DNA from 2 places in the Moritella sp. F3 genome. Region 2 is predicted to be linked to the other one. Evidence: predicted binding sites of a transcription regulator. Region 2 holds the regulator's gene; the other holds the start of a gene.

Region 1 (6,879 bases), on a different contig from region 2:
GTTGCATTTCAACTTGTGGGCGTTCACCTGCAGCGACGGGATGTTGTGCATTAAGCTCTAACTCATGTAATTTAACTTTAGCGGCATGGATAACTGTTTTTGGTACGCCAGCGAGCGCTGCAACTTGTAAGCCATAGCTGCGATCTGCAGCACCATCTTGTACGGCGTGCATAAACACAATCGAGTCGCCGTGTTCAACCGCATCTAAATGCACATTGACGAGACTCGGATGCTGTTCTGTTAACGTCGTTAATTCAAAATAGTGGGTAGCAAATAGCGTGTAGGCTTGGATCTTATTCGTTAGATACTCAGCACAAGCCCAAGCAAGTGATAAACCATCGTAGGTACTTGTACCACGACCAATTTCATCCATCAATACCAGGCTGTTCGCCGTGGCATTATGCAAGATGTTCGCGGTTTCCGTCATTTCGACCATGAAGGTTGAACGACCAGATGCCAAATCATCTGACGCACCAATACGCGTGAAGATACGATCGATTAACGATGTCGTCACTTGTTCTGCAGGGACAAAGCTACCGATGTGCGCCATCAATGTGATTAATGCGGTTTGACGCATATATGTTGATTTACCACCCATGTTTGGACCCGTAATGATTAACATACGACGTTCAGGGTTGAGCTGTACCGGATTGGCAATAAACGGTTCGGTCATCACTTGCTCAACGACAGGGTGGCGACCATTAGTAATATCGATACCCGGTTTCACGCTAATGGTTGGACGACAGTAGTTTAAAGTTTCTGCGCGTTCAGCAAAGTTACACAATACATCGAGTTCAGATAATGCCGCAGCACTGTCTTGTAATGCCGGAATGTAGGGTAATAACTTATCTAATAGTTGTTCGTATAGCTGCTTTTCTAACGCCAGTGATTTACCTTGGCTGCTTAGCACTTTGTCTTCGTGTTCTTTCAGCTCAGGGATAATATAGCGTTCAGTATTTTTCAGCGTTTGACGGCGGATATAATGTACTGGTACCTGATCTGATTGCAGGCGGCTCACTTCGATGAAATAACCGTGTACGCGGTTATAACCCACTTTTAAAGTCGGAATACCGGTCTGCTGTTTTTCACGTTCTTCTAACGCGTGTAAGTAATCAGTCGCGCCTTGGCTTAGTTCACGCCATTCATCGAGTTCTTTATTATAACCAGGGGCAATCACGCCACCATCTCGAATTAATACCGGAGGGTTGTCGATAACCGCAAAGCTTAATAACGTTTCAAGCTCACTAAATTCACCAGCGAGTTGTTGCAATGAAATTAAGTGTTCTGCTGTGTGCTCCGCAAGCAAAGTTTGCAGTTCTGGCAATTGCTGGAATGCATTACGTAAACGTACCAAATCGCGTGGACGAGCAGATCGCAGTGATAAACGGGCAATGATACGCTCGATATCACCAATAGTACGTAGCACGGGTTGGATGCTGTTTAATGCGCCAACATCCAATAACGATTGAATGCTCGATTGGCGTTGTTCTAATACCAAACTATCGCGGACTGGTTGATGTAACCAGCGTTTTAGTAGGCGACTACCCATCGGGGTTGAAGTATGATCAAGTATTTCTGCTAGGGTATTATCAGTGCCGCCAGATAAGTTTTGCGTCAGTTCTAAATTACGACGTGTCGCAGCATCCATGACGACCATCTGCTCGGTTTGTTCAAGCTTGATGGCTCGGATATGCGGCAATGCGGTGCGCTGGGTTTCTTTGACATACTGCATTAAGCAGCCTGCTGCACATAATGCGACAGGTGAATTTTCAACACCAAAACCAACCAAATCTTTCGTGCCAAACTGTTGGCATAAAACGTTGCGGCCAGTTTGTAAATCAAACTCCCATTCAGGACGACGACGTAGACCTTTAAGATGTTTAATATGTTGAACAGATTCAAACGACTCACAATACAACAACTCAGCAGGCTCCGTTCGCTGTAGTTCTGCCAGTAAGGTTTCTTCAGAGTTAAACTGGTTAATCAGGAAACGACCACTGCCCATATCAAGAGTCGCATAACCAAAGGTACTACCGTCATGAAATAGTGCGGCGAGTAGATTATCATTACGCTCGGTTAATAAGGCTTCATCACTGACGGTGCCTGGTGTCACAATACGGACTACTTTGCGTTCAACTGGGCCTTTTGAGGTCGCTGGGTCGCCAATTTGCTCACAGATAGCAACCGATTCGCCACTACGTACTAGCTTTGCTAGGTAGCCTTCCAATGAATGATAAGGAATACCCGCCATTGGGATAGGGTTACCATTTGACTTACCACGCTTGGTTAAAGAGATACCTAAAAGCTGCGAGGCCTTTTTAGCATCATCATAAAATAACTCGTAAAAGTCACCCATACGATAAAACAATAAGATATCGGGTTGCTCAGCTTTTAACTTAAAAAATTGCTGCATCATAGGCGTGTGATTAGGTAAGTCTTTAGGTGCAAGAAAGTCAGGTTGCATAGCGGCTCGGTTCTGAAAAAATAATTGTAGCTATAATAACAATGCTAAAGCATGGTGGCGACTGTATTTTCTTATAGATAAATATGCGCTATGAATTATTTTTAAAAAAATATTATTTTATTGCTTGATACTGTATGAACGAACAGTATACTTAGGCTATAAAATTAAATACTCGATTATGCCTCAGGGGAATAAAATGGACGCGAATAAAGAAAAAGCCTTAGCTGCTGCACTTGGACAAATTGAAAAGCAATTTGGTAAAGGTTCGATCATGAAGCTAGGTGATAACCGTACCATGGATGTGGAAACAGTTTCTACTGGTTCACTTTCTCTTGATATCGCATTGGGTGCTGGTGGTTTGCCGATGGGACGTATCGTAGAGATCTACGGTCCTGAATCAAGTGGTAAAACGACGTTAACATTAGAAGTTATCGCATCTGCACAGCGTGATGGTAAAATCTGTGCCTTTATCGATGCTGAGCATGCACTAGATCCTATCTATGCTGGTAAGTTAGGCGTTGATATTAATGAATTATTAGTATCGCAACCAGATACTGGTGAGCAAGCATTAGAAATTTGTGACATGTTAGCACGCTCTGGCGCTGTTGATATTATCGTAATCGATTCTGTAGCGGCACTAACACCAAAAGCTGAAATCGAAGGCGACATGGGCGATAGCCACATGGGTCTGCAAGCACGTATGTTATCGCAAGCTATGCGTAAACTAACGGGTAACTTAAAAACGACTAACACTATGTGTATCTTCATTAACCAAATCCGTATGAAGATTGGTGTAATGTTTGGTTCACCAGAAACAACAACGGGCGGTAACGCACTTAAATTCTACGCGTCAGTACGTTTAGATATCCGTCGTATTGGTTCAGTGAAAGACGGCGACGAGATCACGGGTAATGAAACACGTGTTAAAGTTGTGAAAAACAAAATTGCAGCACCGTTTAGACAAGCTGAATTCCAAATCCTATACGGTAAAGGTTTTAACCGTAACGGTGAATTAATTGACCTAGGCGTTAAAGAAAAACTAATTGAAAAAGCCGGCGCCTGGTACTCATACAAAGGTGAGAAAATCGGTCAAGGTAAAGCGAAATCAACGCAATTCCTTATCGACAATCCTGCTATTGCCGCTGAAATCGATGGTTTGATCCGTGATAATCTGCTTGGTAATAAAGAGGAAGAAGTAGCAACTGTTAATACACCTGAAACTGAAAACGAATTTTAATTTGCTGTCAATTTACACTGCCTATCATGGGTAATAGCTAACGGTTAGTTTTAATCGGCGAGTGTAGATGACACAAATATGATTAATGAAAAAGGCTAGTATGCGAATACTAGCCTTTTTGTTATTTTTTATTTAGGTTATTAGCCTAGGTATTAGTTAGGTCATTGTTTAGGGCGCTTCATATCGACTTCTGCATCGACTTTCCGCATCGATTTTTTGACCATGACCACCCCCGTCAACGCCATTAATGCCAATAATCCCAAGCCGATATAGCCAAACCACTGATCAAATACCTTATTACCCGTCCAGCGTAGATAGTGAATATCATACATAGTGTTGAAGAATCGACTGTCCGCACCTTGTTGGCGCAGGCTTAGCCGTGACCAGTCAAACATCAGCTTTACCTTCGTATTCGTCACTGCGACCCCATCTTGATAGCTTAATACTGAGCCATAGCGTGCTGGATTATGCTTTATCGCATCTTGTAATAAATTGATGATGCTTTGTGAGCTTGGCTCTGACAGCGTTTGGTTATCTAAAGGATTAATGTGTAGCCATTTATTAGCTACTTTAACCCGATAGTGACTGCCTAAAATGCTGCGATTAATCGCGATAGCTTGCCACTCAACCAGCGGCGACAGCGGTAAGGTCGAATCGAGTGGGTAACTGATTATTTGTAATTGTTCATAGGCATTTTTATAGCCGGGTTTAACTAAAAAAAAGGCACCAGTAAGCGCCCATAAAACCACTGGTAATATTAATAAATAGCCAAGGTAGCGGTGTAGTATGTAAATATTCATTCGGTCTATTAAAGAAAGAGTCGTTGCCGCTATTTTACGGTTTAATAATAAAAAGACCAGTTTAGGGCATTATTATCAATGCCTTTTATGATTAAATAACATTTATTTTTACATAAGGCGCATTGGTGATGCACTAGAATGTGAAAGATGTCTGAGCGACCATTCCATAAGTATTGTCTTCGCTGATCATACCCGTTACATCAATATTAAATGCACTTAAAGGTGATAGCCCCATACCAAATGTCACTTGGTTACTGTCGTTTTCATTTAAATCATAGCGGAATCGAGCGAACCATCATCAGTAATTTGAGCGCCTATCGCAGGGAGTAGTAACCCAAAATCATCCGTTTGAGAATAACGAGCCAGTAGCGCAGGATTCATTAAGGGGGCACTGAGATAGTGTGCGGATGCGACACCCGTGCCACCCATCGCATCACTGCGTGATTGAAAGTACTGTTGGGCTGCGTGGAGTGATGATATATAACTGCTAGAAAGGGTGAGATAAATGAGCGTCGACAGTGTGTGTTTCTTCATTGCGTATCCTTACAAGTTCGAGATTGTTATCGCGGGCTCGATGCAGTACGGCATTCTCTAAATCGACCTGTGTACTTATAGAGGATAAGCGTAAATATATTTTTTGACGGTTATTGATGCGAGTTAAATAACACAAAAGCACCTTCTAAAAGGTGCTTTTAACATGCATTAATACAATGTATTGAAAACTATCAATCTGGGTGCATTTTGTGGTGTTATTTTATTATGTGATCATGCTCAATAATTTAAAATTTAGCCGATACTTGTAATACAAATCCGTCGATACCGTAGGGTGCATCGTCTCCAGTGGTCTTTGCTGAATTGAGGCCGCCATCGCTAAATCCACCGTCTTGATAGACAGTATAAGCACCGTTTTTACTGACTGTTGCTGCAAGGTCTATGTGGACTAAGTTCATTGGTGAAATACCAAAACCTAAAGTATATAAATCTTCGCGGATATCATTCAAATCATGACGAATACCAGCGCGTAATTGTAAGAAATCAAATACATTTGCTTCAATACCTGCGCGAGCATAGCGAGACTCACTGTTACTTTCAAAACCAATGGCATCATTTAAGTCCATTTCTGCCGTCAATGTTGCATAGTTATGGTGCAGTGAAAAACCCGCTGTGACCAATGGCGCTAGTGTGAACAGCATTTTTTCATCGGCTTGGTTGATCCCTTTATAGGCTGTTGTTTCTATTTCTAGATCTTTCTTTAGCATGTTACGACCACTGACAGCTACTCGGAAAGTATCATAAAAATCAATCGCAACACCGGCATCAAGGTTGAAATGGCTTTGCTTGTCTAAGCCATCAAGGAAGCCATCTTCAAATTCAGAAAGGCCATCGTCATTGATTGAAATGTCATAACTGTAAGTATCGATACGTTGATATTTTGGTGATATGCCAATAGAGACTGTGGCGATATCTGCATCCCAATTCATTGATAGCGCGAGGCCTAGATCTGAGATGGATACGCCTGCCAGGTTAACTTTACTATCAAGATCCCCCAAATTTTGGCCATTGGCTAAGTCAATATCACTTTGACTGACTTTCGCTGTAGCGATGCTCGTCATGTAAGAGTTACCGAAGAAAGCCATTGATAAAGCCTTGCTTGGTAATGCAATTGCAAAGCTCGTTCCCGCATTGACTCCCATGCGCTGGCCATCAAATTCACCCAGTGCATTAGCATAGGCAGCGGCAGTTAATACATTGGTATTATTGTCATAAGCATCTTGGGCTGTTTTGACATTATCTAGCGCCCCTAAAAATGCACTAGAAGTGTCGGTTTGGACACCAAAAGAAGTTGGCGCATAACGTGGATTACCATCATCACTATATGGAATAGCAGGCAAGATAACACCAATGTGATCTGTTTTACCTTGGCCTAATAATGCAGGGTTTACAAACGCAGCTGTTACAAAATCGGAAGATGCAACACCGGCACCGCCCATTGCATCGTTACGCGCATCAAAATACAACTGAGCAGCAAAAGTGGTTGGTGCAATCGCGCACGTAAGTGCTGAAATAATAACTATACGTTTCATATCAATCCCTGATTTTATCATGTGTCGATTAATCCGTTAATCAACAGCGTTTTGCGAGAATAAACCTTAAGTGATGTTTATTACTTGATGAACAAATATTAGCATTGGATGGGCTGAACTTAAGTTTGATGTTAAGTACTAGTTTATGGGATGGAATTTGTGATCTTGATCTTTTCGTTTGAATTAACGTCGATTTCGTGAGATTGGTTTGGTCAGTCTTGTATCTCTTTAATATAGCGAGTATAAATAGCTGAACTCATCACGAGATACTAAATTTTTTAATCCGAACACTGT
Region 2 (10,526 bases):
GAAGCAACAAGGCGTTAAAGTCTTTGTTGACCCGAAAGGTTGTGACTTTGAAAAATACCGTGGTGCGACATTATTAACGCCGAATTTATCGGAATTTGAAGCGGTTGTTGGTCATTGTAAGAGTGAGCAAGATCTCGTTGAAAAAGGTCGTAAGCTCATTGCTGAGCATGATTTTGAAGCATTATTAGTTACCCGCAGTGAAAAGGGCATGACGTTGATTCGCGCTGATAACGATGAATTTCATCTGCCTGCACTAGCACAAGAAGTGTATGACGTAACCGGAGCTGGTGATACCGTTATTTCGGTTTTAGCGGCGGCTGTTTCTGCTGGCTCCTCGTTAGAACAAGCTTGCGCCCTCGCGAATGCTGGAGCCAGTGTTGTCGTTGCTAAGATAGGTACTTCAACGGTTAGCCCGCTTGAATTGGCTAATTCAGTGTATGGCTCGCACGAAAGTGGCTTTGGGGTATTATCTGAAGAACAGCTGAAAATAGCAGTTAAATCAGCGCAATTACGCGGCGAAGACATTGTCATGACCAATGGCTGTTTTGATATTCTGCATGCTGGCCATGTGTCTTATTTAAATTCTGCACGTAAGTTAGGCCAACGTTTAATTGTTGCTGTTAATTCAGATGCTTCCGTCCGCGCTTTGAAAGGATCTAGTCGTCCAATTAATACTTGTGATCGCCGTATGACGGTATTGGCTGCATTAGGTGCTGTTGATTGGGTGGTTGAATTTACTGAAGACACACCAGAGCGTTTAATCGCTAAGTTATTACCTGATGTATTGGTAAAAGGTGGTGATTATAAAGTTGAAGAGATTGCTGGCCATAAACAAGTGTTAGCAAATGGCGGTAAGGTCAATATTCTCCAATTTGAAGATGGCTGCTCTACGACGGCGATTATTAATGCTATAAAAAGTTAATACGATTAACGGCTAATCATGTGACGCGCATGTTATTGGTGAGCTAGATAAATGAAGGAGTAGGCTAAATAGCTTACTCCTTTTTTATTACATTAATAAATATTTGGTAAATAACAGATTTTCAATAACCCCTTTACCACTTTCTTGTTTCAGTAGGCTATTCACTTCATTTTGGATAAGCTTTCTAACTTCCTCTCGCCCTGTTAATGAGCGTAAATGCTGTGGTGATTGCTGACCTAATAATGAGATAATCTTATCTCTGATTAACGGCTCATGTTTTTCAATCACCTCGAGGCTATTTTTATCTGCCAACATAAATTCGACTGAGACACTGATAAAGCCAATTTTGTTGGTTTCACTGACATAGTTAGTAATAATATCAGGTTCTAAACCGAAATAAATATACACGGGCTTATCACCATTTGCTGATACGGCGGTAGGTGAAAGTGATGCAGTGATCATACATAGTAGCCAGAATAGCTTTTTCATTTACCGTATCCTTAGTTAAATGAGATGGAAAATGGCAGTGTTGTCGCTAGTATACTCATTTTCAAATGATTAATTAAATAAATCCGTGCACAACTTGTGTCCCGACTTACAATCTTAGCCTGAATAGCAGATAATTATGCCTGATTTTGTTGTTAGAAAAAGTAATTTATAATATGTCAGATAATATAAATAATAAGCAGATGCGTGAATCAAGACCAGCTCATTATCCGATTGGTTGTGATGCTAACTGGCTATGGCCAACTATATTGGCAGAGAATTTGTCTGCTAGCCTTTTTGATTGGTTGGTTGATACAGGCTCGTTAACGGCAAGGTTGAAGCAGTATTGTCAGGCCTTTACGGTCGAAATACTTATTGAAGGCAATTATCCATTATCCGATGATGAAAAAACAAAATTAAACCTAACAGAAAACATTGGCTTCGTACGAGAGGTATTACTAAAACTCGACGGTATTCCTTGGGTATTTGCGCGCAGTGTTATGCCGCTTAATGCCTTAACGGCGCCGGGTGGTGAACTTGAAAAATTGGGTGAACGTTCATTAGGTACGGTGTTATTTAGTGCGCCGGATATGCAGCGTAGTGAAATTGAAATCGCAGAGTTTGATGCTCACAGCCGCGTATATGAATTAGCGAGTCAACTTACCTCAATACCGACAATGTCGTTATTTGGTCGTCGTTCATGCTTTTTATTAGCGGGTAAATCATTATTGGTATCTGAAGTTTTTTTGCCTGACGCACTGGCATATAAATAATAAGGACGTAAACGACATGTCATTAATGACAGAAAAAGTAAAAGATTACATACAGCTTACTCGCATGGATAAACCCATCGGCACCTTGCTATTATTGTGGCCGACGTTATGGGCGTTGTGGATTGCAGCTGAAGGATTACCAAAATTAGATGTGCTGCTGGTCTTTACACTGGGCGTGATCTTAATGCGTGCCGCTGGCTGTGTGATTAATGACTTTGCTGACCGACATGTAGATGGTCATGTAAAGCGCACTGAAAATAGACCGATGGCAGCTGGGCGTATATCAAGTCGCGCTGCGTTAACATTTTTCTTTGCGTTGACCTTGTTAGCTTTCTTGCTTGTTCTGACCATGAATACATTGACTATCATGCTATCGTTTGCGGCAGTCGGCCTTGCTGCATGTTATCCATTTATGAAACGTTATACTCATCTACCTCAGGTAGTACTTGGTATGGCATTTGGTTGGGCTATTCCAATGGGTTTTGCGGCGCAACTTGATACCGTTCCGAGTTATGCCTGGTTATTATTTGTCGCTAATATTTTATGGACAGTGGCTTATGATACGTTATATGCCATGGTCGATCGTGATGATGATTTAAAGATTGGGATTAAATCTACCGCTATTTTATTTGCTGAAAAAGATAAACTGATTGTGGGACTGTTACAGCTATCATCGCTGTTATGTCTTGGTATGTTAGGTTGGTTACTGGTATTGCCAAGCGTGTACTTTATTGGTTTGACTATCGTGGCCGGATTGTTTGTCTATCAACAAACCTTGATTGTTGAGCGCGATAGAGCTTCTTGTTTTAAAGCTTTTTTACATAATAATTATGTGGGTATGGTTATCTTTATAAGCTTGGTTTTAAGTTATTTATAGGTAAAGGTTGACGATACACAGAATAATAAAAAAGGAGCCGAGGCTCCTTTTTTATTATCTTCAATATCAAATATCAGGCCGTTGCTGATTATATAAATCAAAGGTCTTCGGCATTAATGCTAGGCGTTGTTAGATTGCTGACTGAGCATTACATCTGAGATCGTTTGTTTTACTTCTAACGTCGTTAAATTTCTAACAGTGTTAGCTAACAGACTGATCTTATCTGCTTTCGCGGTACCTGTATCGGATAAGTAATGCAGTTCTTGCAGCTTATCAATAAAGATGGTCAGTACTTTCTTATCAAAGAACTCTGGCGCGCTCACACCATTGAGTGACGATAGACGCTCGGCAATCAACTGACTACGATCTTCAAGGTGAGTCCGTTCAATTACTTGGTCATGCTCTAATACTGTTAGTACGATTGCATAGCGCTGTAATGTTTCTTGGATGCTGGCAGCAAGTAGCTTCAATGACATGAGGCGTTCGTTCACCGGAGTGACGATATCATTGTCATTGTTAATCAATCCTTGTTCTTGCATTTCAGTTAACGTGTTATTAATGCAATCACTTAACTCATCTTTTGAGTACTTCAAGAATAGTTCAGCTTGAATTAGCGGGTAAAGTTGACAAACTTTAGCGTTAATATCTTCGACTGTCGTTGTCGGTGTATCTGCCACGATCGCCGCAATTAAAGACGGTAGCGCAAACAAGTGTAGAATATTATTACGATAGAAAGTTAATAATACGGCTTGCTCGTATGACATAGATAGCATTTGTCCTAAGCTATCTTCACGTACGGTGAATTTTTTCAGTGATATTGCTTGATCTAGAATTTCTTCTGCACTATTTTCTGGCAAGGTACTGAATTCACTATAAGGGTTATTGCGTAATAGTTTTAGGTAGCTATCAATTTGCTGTACTAAAATTTCTCGGCTTAAGGCCTTATGTGGTGCAGCGTGTAAAATGAGTGCACAGATAGTTAATGAGTTCACCGCGGCTGCACTATTGATATTTACCATGACTTTATTGGCAAGATCACGAGTGGTTTGCTGTAACCATTGCGGTTGCTCTTCGACAGGCATATTCATGTCATCGCGCCAGTTTTCAACGTGTTTATTTAAATATTGATTCAGGTTGATTGGTTCACCAAAGTTTACAAATGCTTGGCCGTAATTTTTCAATTTTTTAGCGATACCAAATACCTGGAACATACTTTCTTTTTTCTTATTGGCACCAGACAATTCTTTTACATAGGTGCTTACTTCCATCACATGATCGTAGCCTAGATATACAGGCACTAAGGTGATTGGTCGGTTTTGCTCTCTTAACATCGCTTGTAGCGTCATGTTAAGCATACCTGTTTTCGGTGGTAATAAACGTCCTGTACGGCTACGCCCACCTTCGGTAAAGAATTCAACCGAATAACCTTTCGAGAATAGCAAACTTAAGTACTCTCTAAAAATGGTCGCGTAAAGTTTGTTGCCTTTAAATGTACGACGCAAGAAGAATGCACCACCACGGCGGAACATAGGCCCAGCAGGGAAGAAGTTAAGATTAATACCGGCAGCAATGTGCGGTGGAATCAAACCTTCATTATAAATCACATAAGAAATAAGTAAGTAATCCATGTGGCTACGATGACAAGGCATGAATACAATTTCATGGCCATCGGCTGCAAGTTTACGCACTTGTTCGGCATTGTTTACTTTGATACCGCTGTATATTTTATTCCATAACCAGCTCATGAAATTACTGGTGTTTTTGACGAGTTTATACGAGAAGTCACTGGCAATTTCATCGATATAATCGTTGGCGCGTTTTTCAGCTTTTTGTGCTGAAATGTTATGTTCCGCTATCTCAACTTGAATCGCTTTTTTTACTTCTGGATTACGTAATAGTTGTTCAAACAATTGGTAACGATTTGGTAGTTTAGGACCCGACGCCGCTAACTTTTGACGACTAAAATGGATCTTCGCAACACGAATTAATTTTTGTGCGAGTTTCTCGTCACTACCGTGTTGATCAGCCATGAAACGCAGTGACACAGGATTATTAAAGCGAACTAAGTTGTCTTTACGGTTCAGTCCGACGATTAACGTTTTGCGCAAGCGGCTTGGTGAAATACTGTTAGCTAATGATAGCAGTGGCACTTGGCCTTCTTTTCCTGGTGCACGGCCCCAAAATAATGCTACTGGCATCAATTGAATGTCGAGGACTTTATCATCTTTGTGTAAACGTAATAATTGTTGGAATTCATCAAAAAATACGTCGGTATTTTTGGTCTTGCCAAACAGTGGGGCTGGATTATCTAAGCAAACGTGGCTAGGAATAATTACACCGTTAACTTTGATTGGTGTGAGCGGATCGGGCAGGCCTAGTTCTTTACAGGCGCGTTGTAATGCGACGAGATCCGTCATCGATTTAGTTTTCAAAGCATAAACAATAGGACGCGTTAAATCTAACTTTAACGCATCAACTGGGTTATCTGGTACGTACTGAGATTTAACTAAGCCGTTAACGAAACTTCGACTTAACATTGACGGTGTTTGTTGCATAATGGTTATCATTCTGTTATTTAAAGTGCGAGAGTGCTTACTCCAATAATATCAGATACGTGGCTATAAATCTGTGTTTAAGCACCAGCAAGCGGTTAATTCATTATTATTTTGATATACCGACTGCTTATATTGCAAACTTGATTATACTGTATATAATTACAAGAAACTGTATATAAAACCAGTTAGGGTTCATAATGAAAGCATTGACACAAAGACAAGCAGAAGTATTTGAATTAGTTAAGCAGCATATTAAAAATACCGGCATGCCGCCAACCCGAGCTGAGATTGCGAAGGAACTTGGTTTTCGTTCGCCGAATGCTGCCGAAGAACATTTAAAAGCATTAGCCCGAAAAGGCCACATTGAAATTTTAGCGGGTACCTCTCGCGGTATTCGTTTGTTGGTTAATGCTGAAGAAGCCAGTAATGAGAGTGGATTACCTTTGATCGGTCAGGTTGCCGCTGGTGAGCCAATTTTAGCGCAAGAACATATTGAGGCGCATTATAATGTTGACCCATCAATGTTCACGCCAAACGCTGATTTTTTATTGCGTGTTCGCGGCGAGAGTATGCGCAACATTGGTATTATGGATGGCGATTTATTAGCGGTACATAAAACTAAAAACATCAGTAAAGGCCAAGTTGTTGTGGCACGCGTTGACGATGAAGTAACCGTGAAACGTTTTGAACAACAAGGCTGTGAAATTTTACTGCATCCTGAAAATGATGAAATGAGCACGATACGTGTTGATTTAAACTTCCAAAGCTTTGATATTGAAGGTGTTGCTGTGGGTATTATTCGTAATACTGATTGGATGTAATCACGCTTTACCTTGGTTGTTTTGAGGATAGATAGTTAATAATCTTATGACTATCTATCTTTTTATTTTGTATTTTCCGCCGTCTATTCTTGTTCTCTCATCTTGTAAACGACTTTAAATGTTGTCTTCACATCACAGTTCTCTCTATCGTCCACTTATTTATAAAATCCTTTCCTATACTCAACACGAGTTATATTAATAATTTATTTTTTAATACGTTTGTGTAAATACAGGATTAATTTATGGAACAAGCCCCCATCACCATGGAACTCGGTGAAAAGATCGATATCTCCGCGATCTCGAGCCTTAAAGCCACGCTTGATTCGTTGCCTATTAATACCGAACCTCAACTTTTCGATGCACGTTACATCACGCATATAGACAGTGCATCTTGCCAACTTTTTTATGCTTATGCTCAACACTTAGCATTACATAATACGACACTGGTGTTTTTATCTCCGTCGGATAAATTTATGACGGTGGTAAAAGCGTTAGGATTTGAAACGGATTTTAATTACGCATCAATGTGAGGCACTCTAATGAAACGAATATTAGCTGTAGATGATTCGGTATCCATTCGTGAAATGGTCTTATTCACTTTAAAACAAGCAGGTTATCAGGTCGACTCGGCCGTCGATGGGGTTGATGGCTTAGCCAAAGCCAAGACTGGCCATTTCGATCTTATTATTTCAGATATTAATATGCCACGTATGGATGGTATTAGCTTAATTAGTCAATTACGTAATGAAAGTGCTTATAAATTTACGCCGATTCTGATGTTAACCACAGAATCTGGTGCGGATAAAAAAATGGCCGGTAAATCTGCTGGCGCAACTGGCTGGATCGTAAAACCTTTTAACCCAGAAAAACTCATTGCTACCGTACAAAAAGTATTGAGGTGAGCATGGATATCGATCTTAAGCAGTTTCAACAAGTGTTTATTGAAGAATGCCGAGAAGGCTTGGAGGTAATGGAATCCGAGTTACTCAAGCTCACTCCGGGTAACGTTGATAGTGAAGTTATTAATACCATTTTTCGGGTCGCGCATTCGATTAAGGGGGGCGCTGGTACATTCGGTTTTAATCAATTAACCGAATTCACGCACGTTGCTGAAACACTGCTTGATGATTTACGTGCAGAAAAAATAACGCTTATTGATGGACACATTAATCTTTTTTTACAAACAAAAGATTGTTTAAGTGCCTGGATCCAACTGTTAGCGGAAGACTCGCAATCAATCCCAGAGGCGGCCGAAAGCCTCAAGCAACAATATAACCAATTTTTACAGCTTGATACGAATCAAAACACATTAGCGGTTGAGGATGATTTTGTTATTAAAGGAAATCCATCAGCGTTTAATGAATACGATGATAATACTTGGTTAATCCACTTTATTCCCGGTCAGGATATTTTAAAACAAGGTAATGAACCGCGATTAATTTTTGCGGAATTAGCTGAGATGGGAGAGCTTAAAGTAACACCTCAATGTAAAAATATTCCGACATGGAAAAATGTAGAACCTGAGGATATCTATGTAAGTTGGGAACTTGAGTTAGTCAGTTCGGTGAGTGAGGCGCAAATAAAAGAAGCATTTGAATGGGTGGAAGATGACTCTACGATAACGATCAATCGCTCTACTGCGTCAGATGAATCAGCAGACAATAAAATAGTAATAGTGAGTGATAAATTAAGTGAATCACCAGCCTCTGCAGCTGTTACGAAAAATATTGCTGCGCCTAAATCGGCAGAAACAAATTCAATCCGGGTATCAATCGATAAAGTGGATGCGTTAATCAATATGGTTGGTGAACTGGTGATCACACAAGCCATGTTAGGTGAGCTTGGGCAAAACTTTTCAGCTGAAAGATTACCGGCATTAAAAAAAGGTCTTGATCAGTTATCGCAACATACTCGAGAAATGCAAGACAGTGTGATGAAAATTAGGATGCTACCAATCCAATTTGCTTTTAATCGTATACCAAGAATGGTCAGAGATTTAAGTGAACAACTCGGTAAAAATGTATTACTGAGAATGCATGGAGAGGAAACTGAGCTGGATAAAATTATGCTTGAGAAACTCTCCGATCCAATTGTACACCTGGTTCGTAATGCTTTGGACCATGGTATTGAAACGATTGCAGAGCGAAAGTTAGCGGGTAAAAGTGACGTCGCTTACCTTGATATAACCGCTTTTCATCAAGGTGGTGAGATCATTGTTGAGATCCGTGATGATGGCCGTGGGTTAAACCGCACGAAGATCCACGCAAAGGCGATTGAGAAAGGCATTGTTAATAAGGACTTAACTTACAGTGATAATCAGATTGATGAACTTATTTTTGCACCCGGCTTTTCAACTGTCGAGGAGGTAAGTGACATCTCTGGCCGTGGTGTTGGTATGGATGTTGTGAAACGTAATATTGAATCACTCGGTGGCGGCATTAAGATTGAATCTACAACGGGTATAGGCAGTTGTTTTTCAATTCGCTTACCTTTAACGCTTTCTATTATGGATGGTCAGTTGGTAAAAATTGGCAGTAAAACTTATATCTTACCTATCATGTCAATTATTGAATCCTTGCAGTTAAAAACAGGTATGGTCACCAAGTTGGCCGATGATACCGAGGTATTTAAACTGCGTGATGAATTCATTCCTATTATTCGCCTTTATCAAGTACTGAATCATGATTCGAGCCTTGAGCATATTACTGATGGCTTATTAGTGGTTGTTGAAAGTGGCAATAATAAATATGGCCTATTAGTCGATGATTTAGCGGCGCAGCAGCAGGTCGTTATAAAAAACCTCGAAGATAACTTTATGAAAGTAAGTTGTGTTTCCGGCGCGACTATTTTAGGCAATGGCACGGTCGCATTAATTTTAGATATTGGAGATATTATCAAACGCGTGACAACTGAGCGCGATAAGTACCAACAAGCAGGTCTGCGTGCACACGTTGCTGCTTAAGATAGGAGTGAATATATATGGATAATAATACGCTGACCGATACAGACGAACAATCGACACAGTTTTTGACATTTATAATGGCAGAGGAAGAGTACGGCGTCGAAATATTAGACGTACAAGAGATCCGAGGTTGGGAATCATGTACAGAAATACCCAATATGCCTGCGTATGTTAAAGGTGTGATTAATCTACGTGGAACGATTGTACCGATCGTTGATTTACGACAGAAGTTTGGTCTAAAAAACATTGAATACAGTGCGATAACCGTGGTTATTGTCGTGAAAGTATTAGTTGATGCTAAATCTAAAGTGATGGGACTTGTTGTTGATGCGGTTTCTGATGTCCATACCATTGCACATTGCGATATTAACTTGCCGCCACAATTAGGCTCAGATAATGGCCCTAGTGTCATTCGTGGTTTGGTATCAATCAAAGATAAAATGGTGGTGTTATTAAGCTCTAGTTTATTGTTAGATTTAGAACAATTTAAAAATATTGAAAACCTGAGCGTACATAATACACAGCCAGCGATGGTTGCCAATGGTTAGCCTCTCTACACCACTATTGGGTGGTGCTATTCACGAGTGTGGAGCTGTTAACCTGATTATGCAGGATGCGGAATTTAACTATCTCTCGCAATTGGCTTTTCGAGAATCAGGCATTGTCATCAATGAATCTAAACGCGATATGCTTTATGGCCGAGTGATGAAAAGGATACGCCACCTTAAATTAAATGGATTTACTGCTTATTGTCAGTTATTACAAGATAGTTACGCTGGTGAATTGAGTGCGTTTATCAATGCTATTACCACTAATTTAACCGCCTTTTTTCGTGAAGAGTATCACTTTGATTTTTTAAAAAAGGTGGCATTAGCTAATTTTAAACATCATAACCAAGACAAACGATTACGCATATGGTCTGCAGGGTGCTCGACAGGTCAAGAACCTTATTCAATTGCAATGAGTGTTCAGGGACAACTTCCTGATTGGGACGTTAAAATATTAGCGACTGATTTAGATAGTGAGGTTTTATGGCGGGCACATCAGGGAAGGTATGATGATTTGATGGGGGTTCCGCTGCATTATCGCTCGCAATATTGCGCTGATATGGAGCATCAACATCGCTATGG

What was found. Region 2 encodes LexA, which represses DNA repair genes until DNA is damaged. Its sites were predicted from a motif close to TACTGTATNNNNATACAGTA; they were not measured.
Region 1: recA (recombinase RecA) is a predicted target of LexA. The motif match lies at 2,593-2,612, and genes of this name have one in related genera.

Annotation. Positions count from the first base shown of each region.
Region 1 is NZ_BLRL01000007.1:61,133-68,011, reverse strand. It holds gene mutS (DNA mismatch repair protein MutS) at 1-2,464, opposite strand, end outside; gene recA (recombinase RecA) at 2,643-3,701, shown strand; gene JFU56_RS13360 (PepSY domain-containing protein) at 3,863-4,501, opposite strand; gene traF (conjugal transfer protein TraF) at 4,769-5,035, opposite strand; gene traF (conjugal transfer protein TraF) at 5,281-6,585, opposite strand.
Region 2 is NZ_BLRL01000013.1:106,818-117,343, forward strand. It holds gene hldE (bifunctional D-glycero-beta-D-manno-heptose-7-phosphate kinase/D-glycero-beta-D-manno-heptose 1-phosphate adenylyltransferase HldE) at 1-922, shown strand, start outside; gene JFU56_RS18160 (flagellar basal body-associated FliL family protein) at 1,010-1,411, opposite strand; gene JFU56_RS18165 (chorismate lyase) at 1,585-2,181, shown strand; gene ubiA (4-hydroxybenzoate octaprenyltransferase) at 2,198-3,058, shown strand; gene plsB (glycerol-3-phosphate 1-O-acyltransferase PlsB) at 3,178-5,613, opposite strand; gene lexA (transcriptional repressor LexA) at 5,811-6,434, shown strand; gene JFU56_RS18185 (STAS domain-containing protein) at 6,677-6,964, shown strand; gene JFU56_RS18190 (response regulator) at 6,974-7,336, shown strand; gene JFU56_RS18195 (chemotaxis protein CheA) at 7,339-9,396, shown strand; gene JFU56_RS18200 (chemotaxis protein CheW) at 9,414-9,944, shown strand; gene JFU56_RS18205 (protein-glutamate O-methyltransferase CheR) at 9,937-10,526, shown strand, end outside.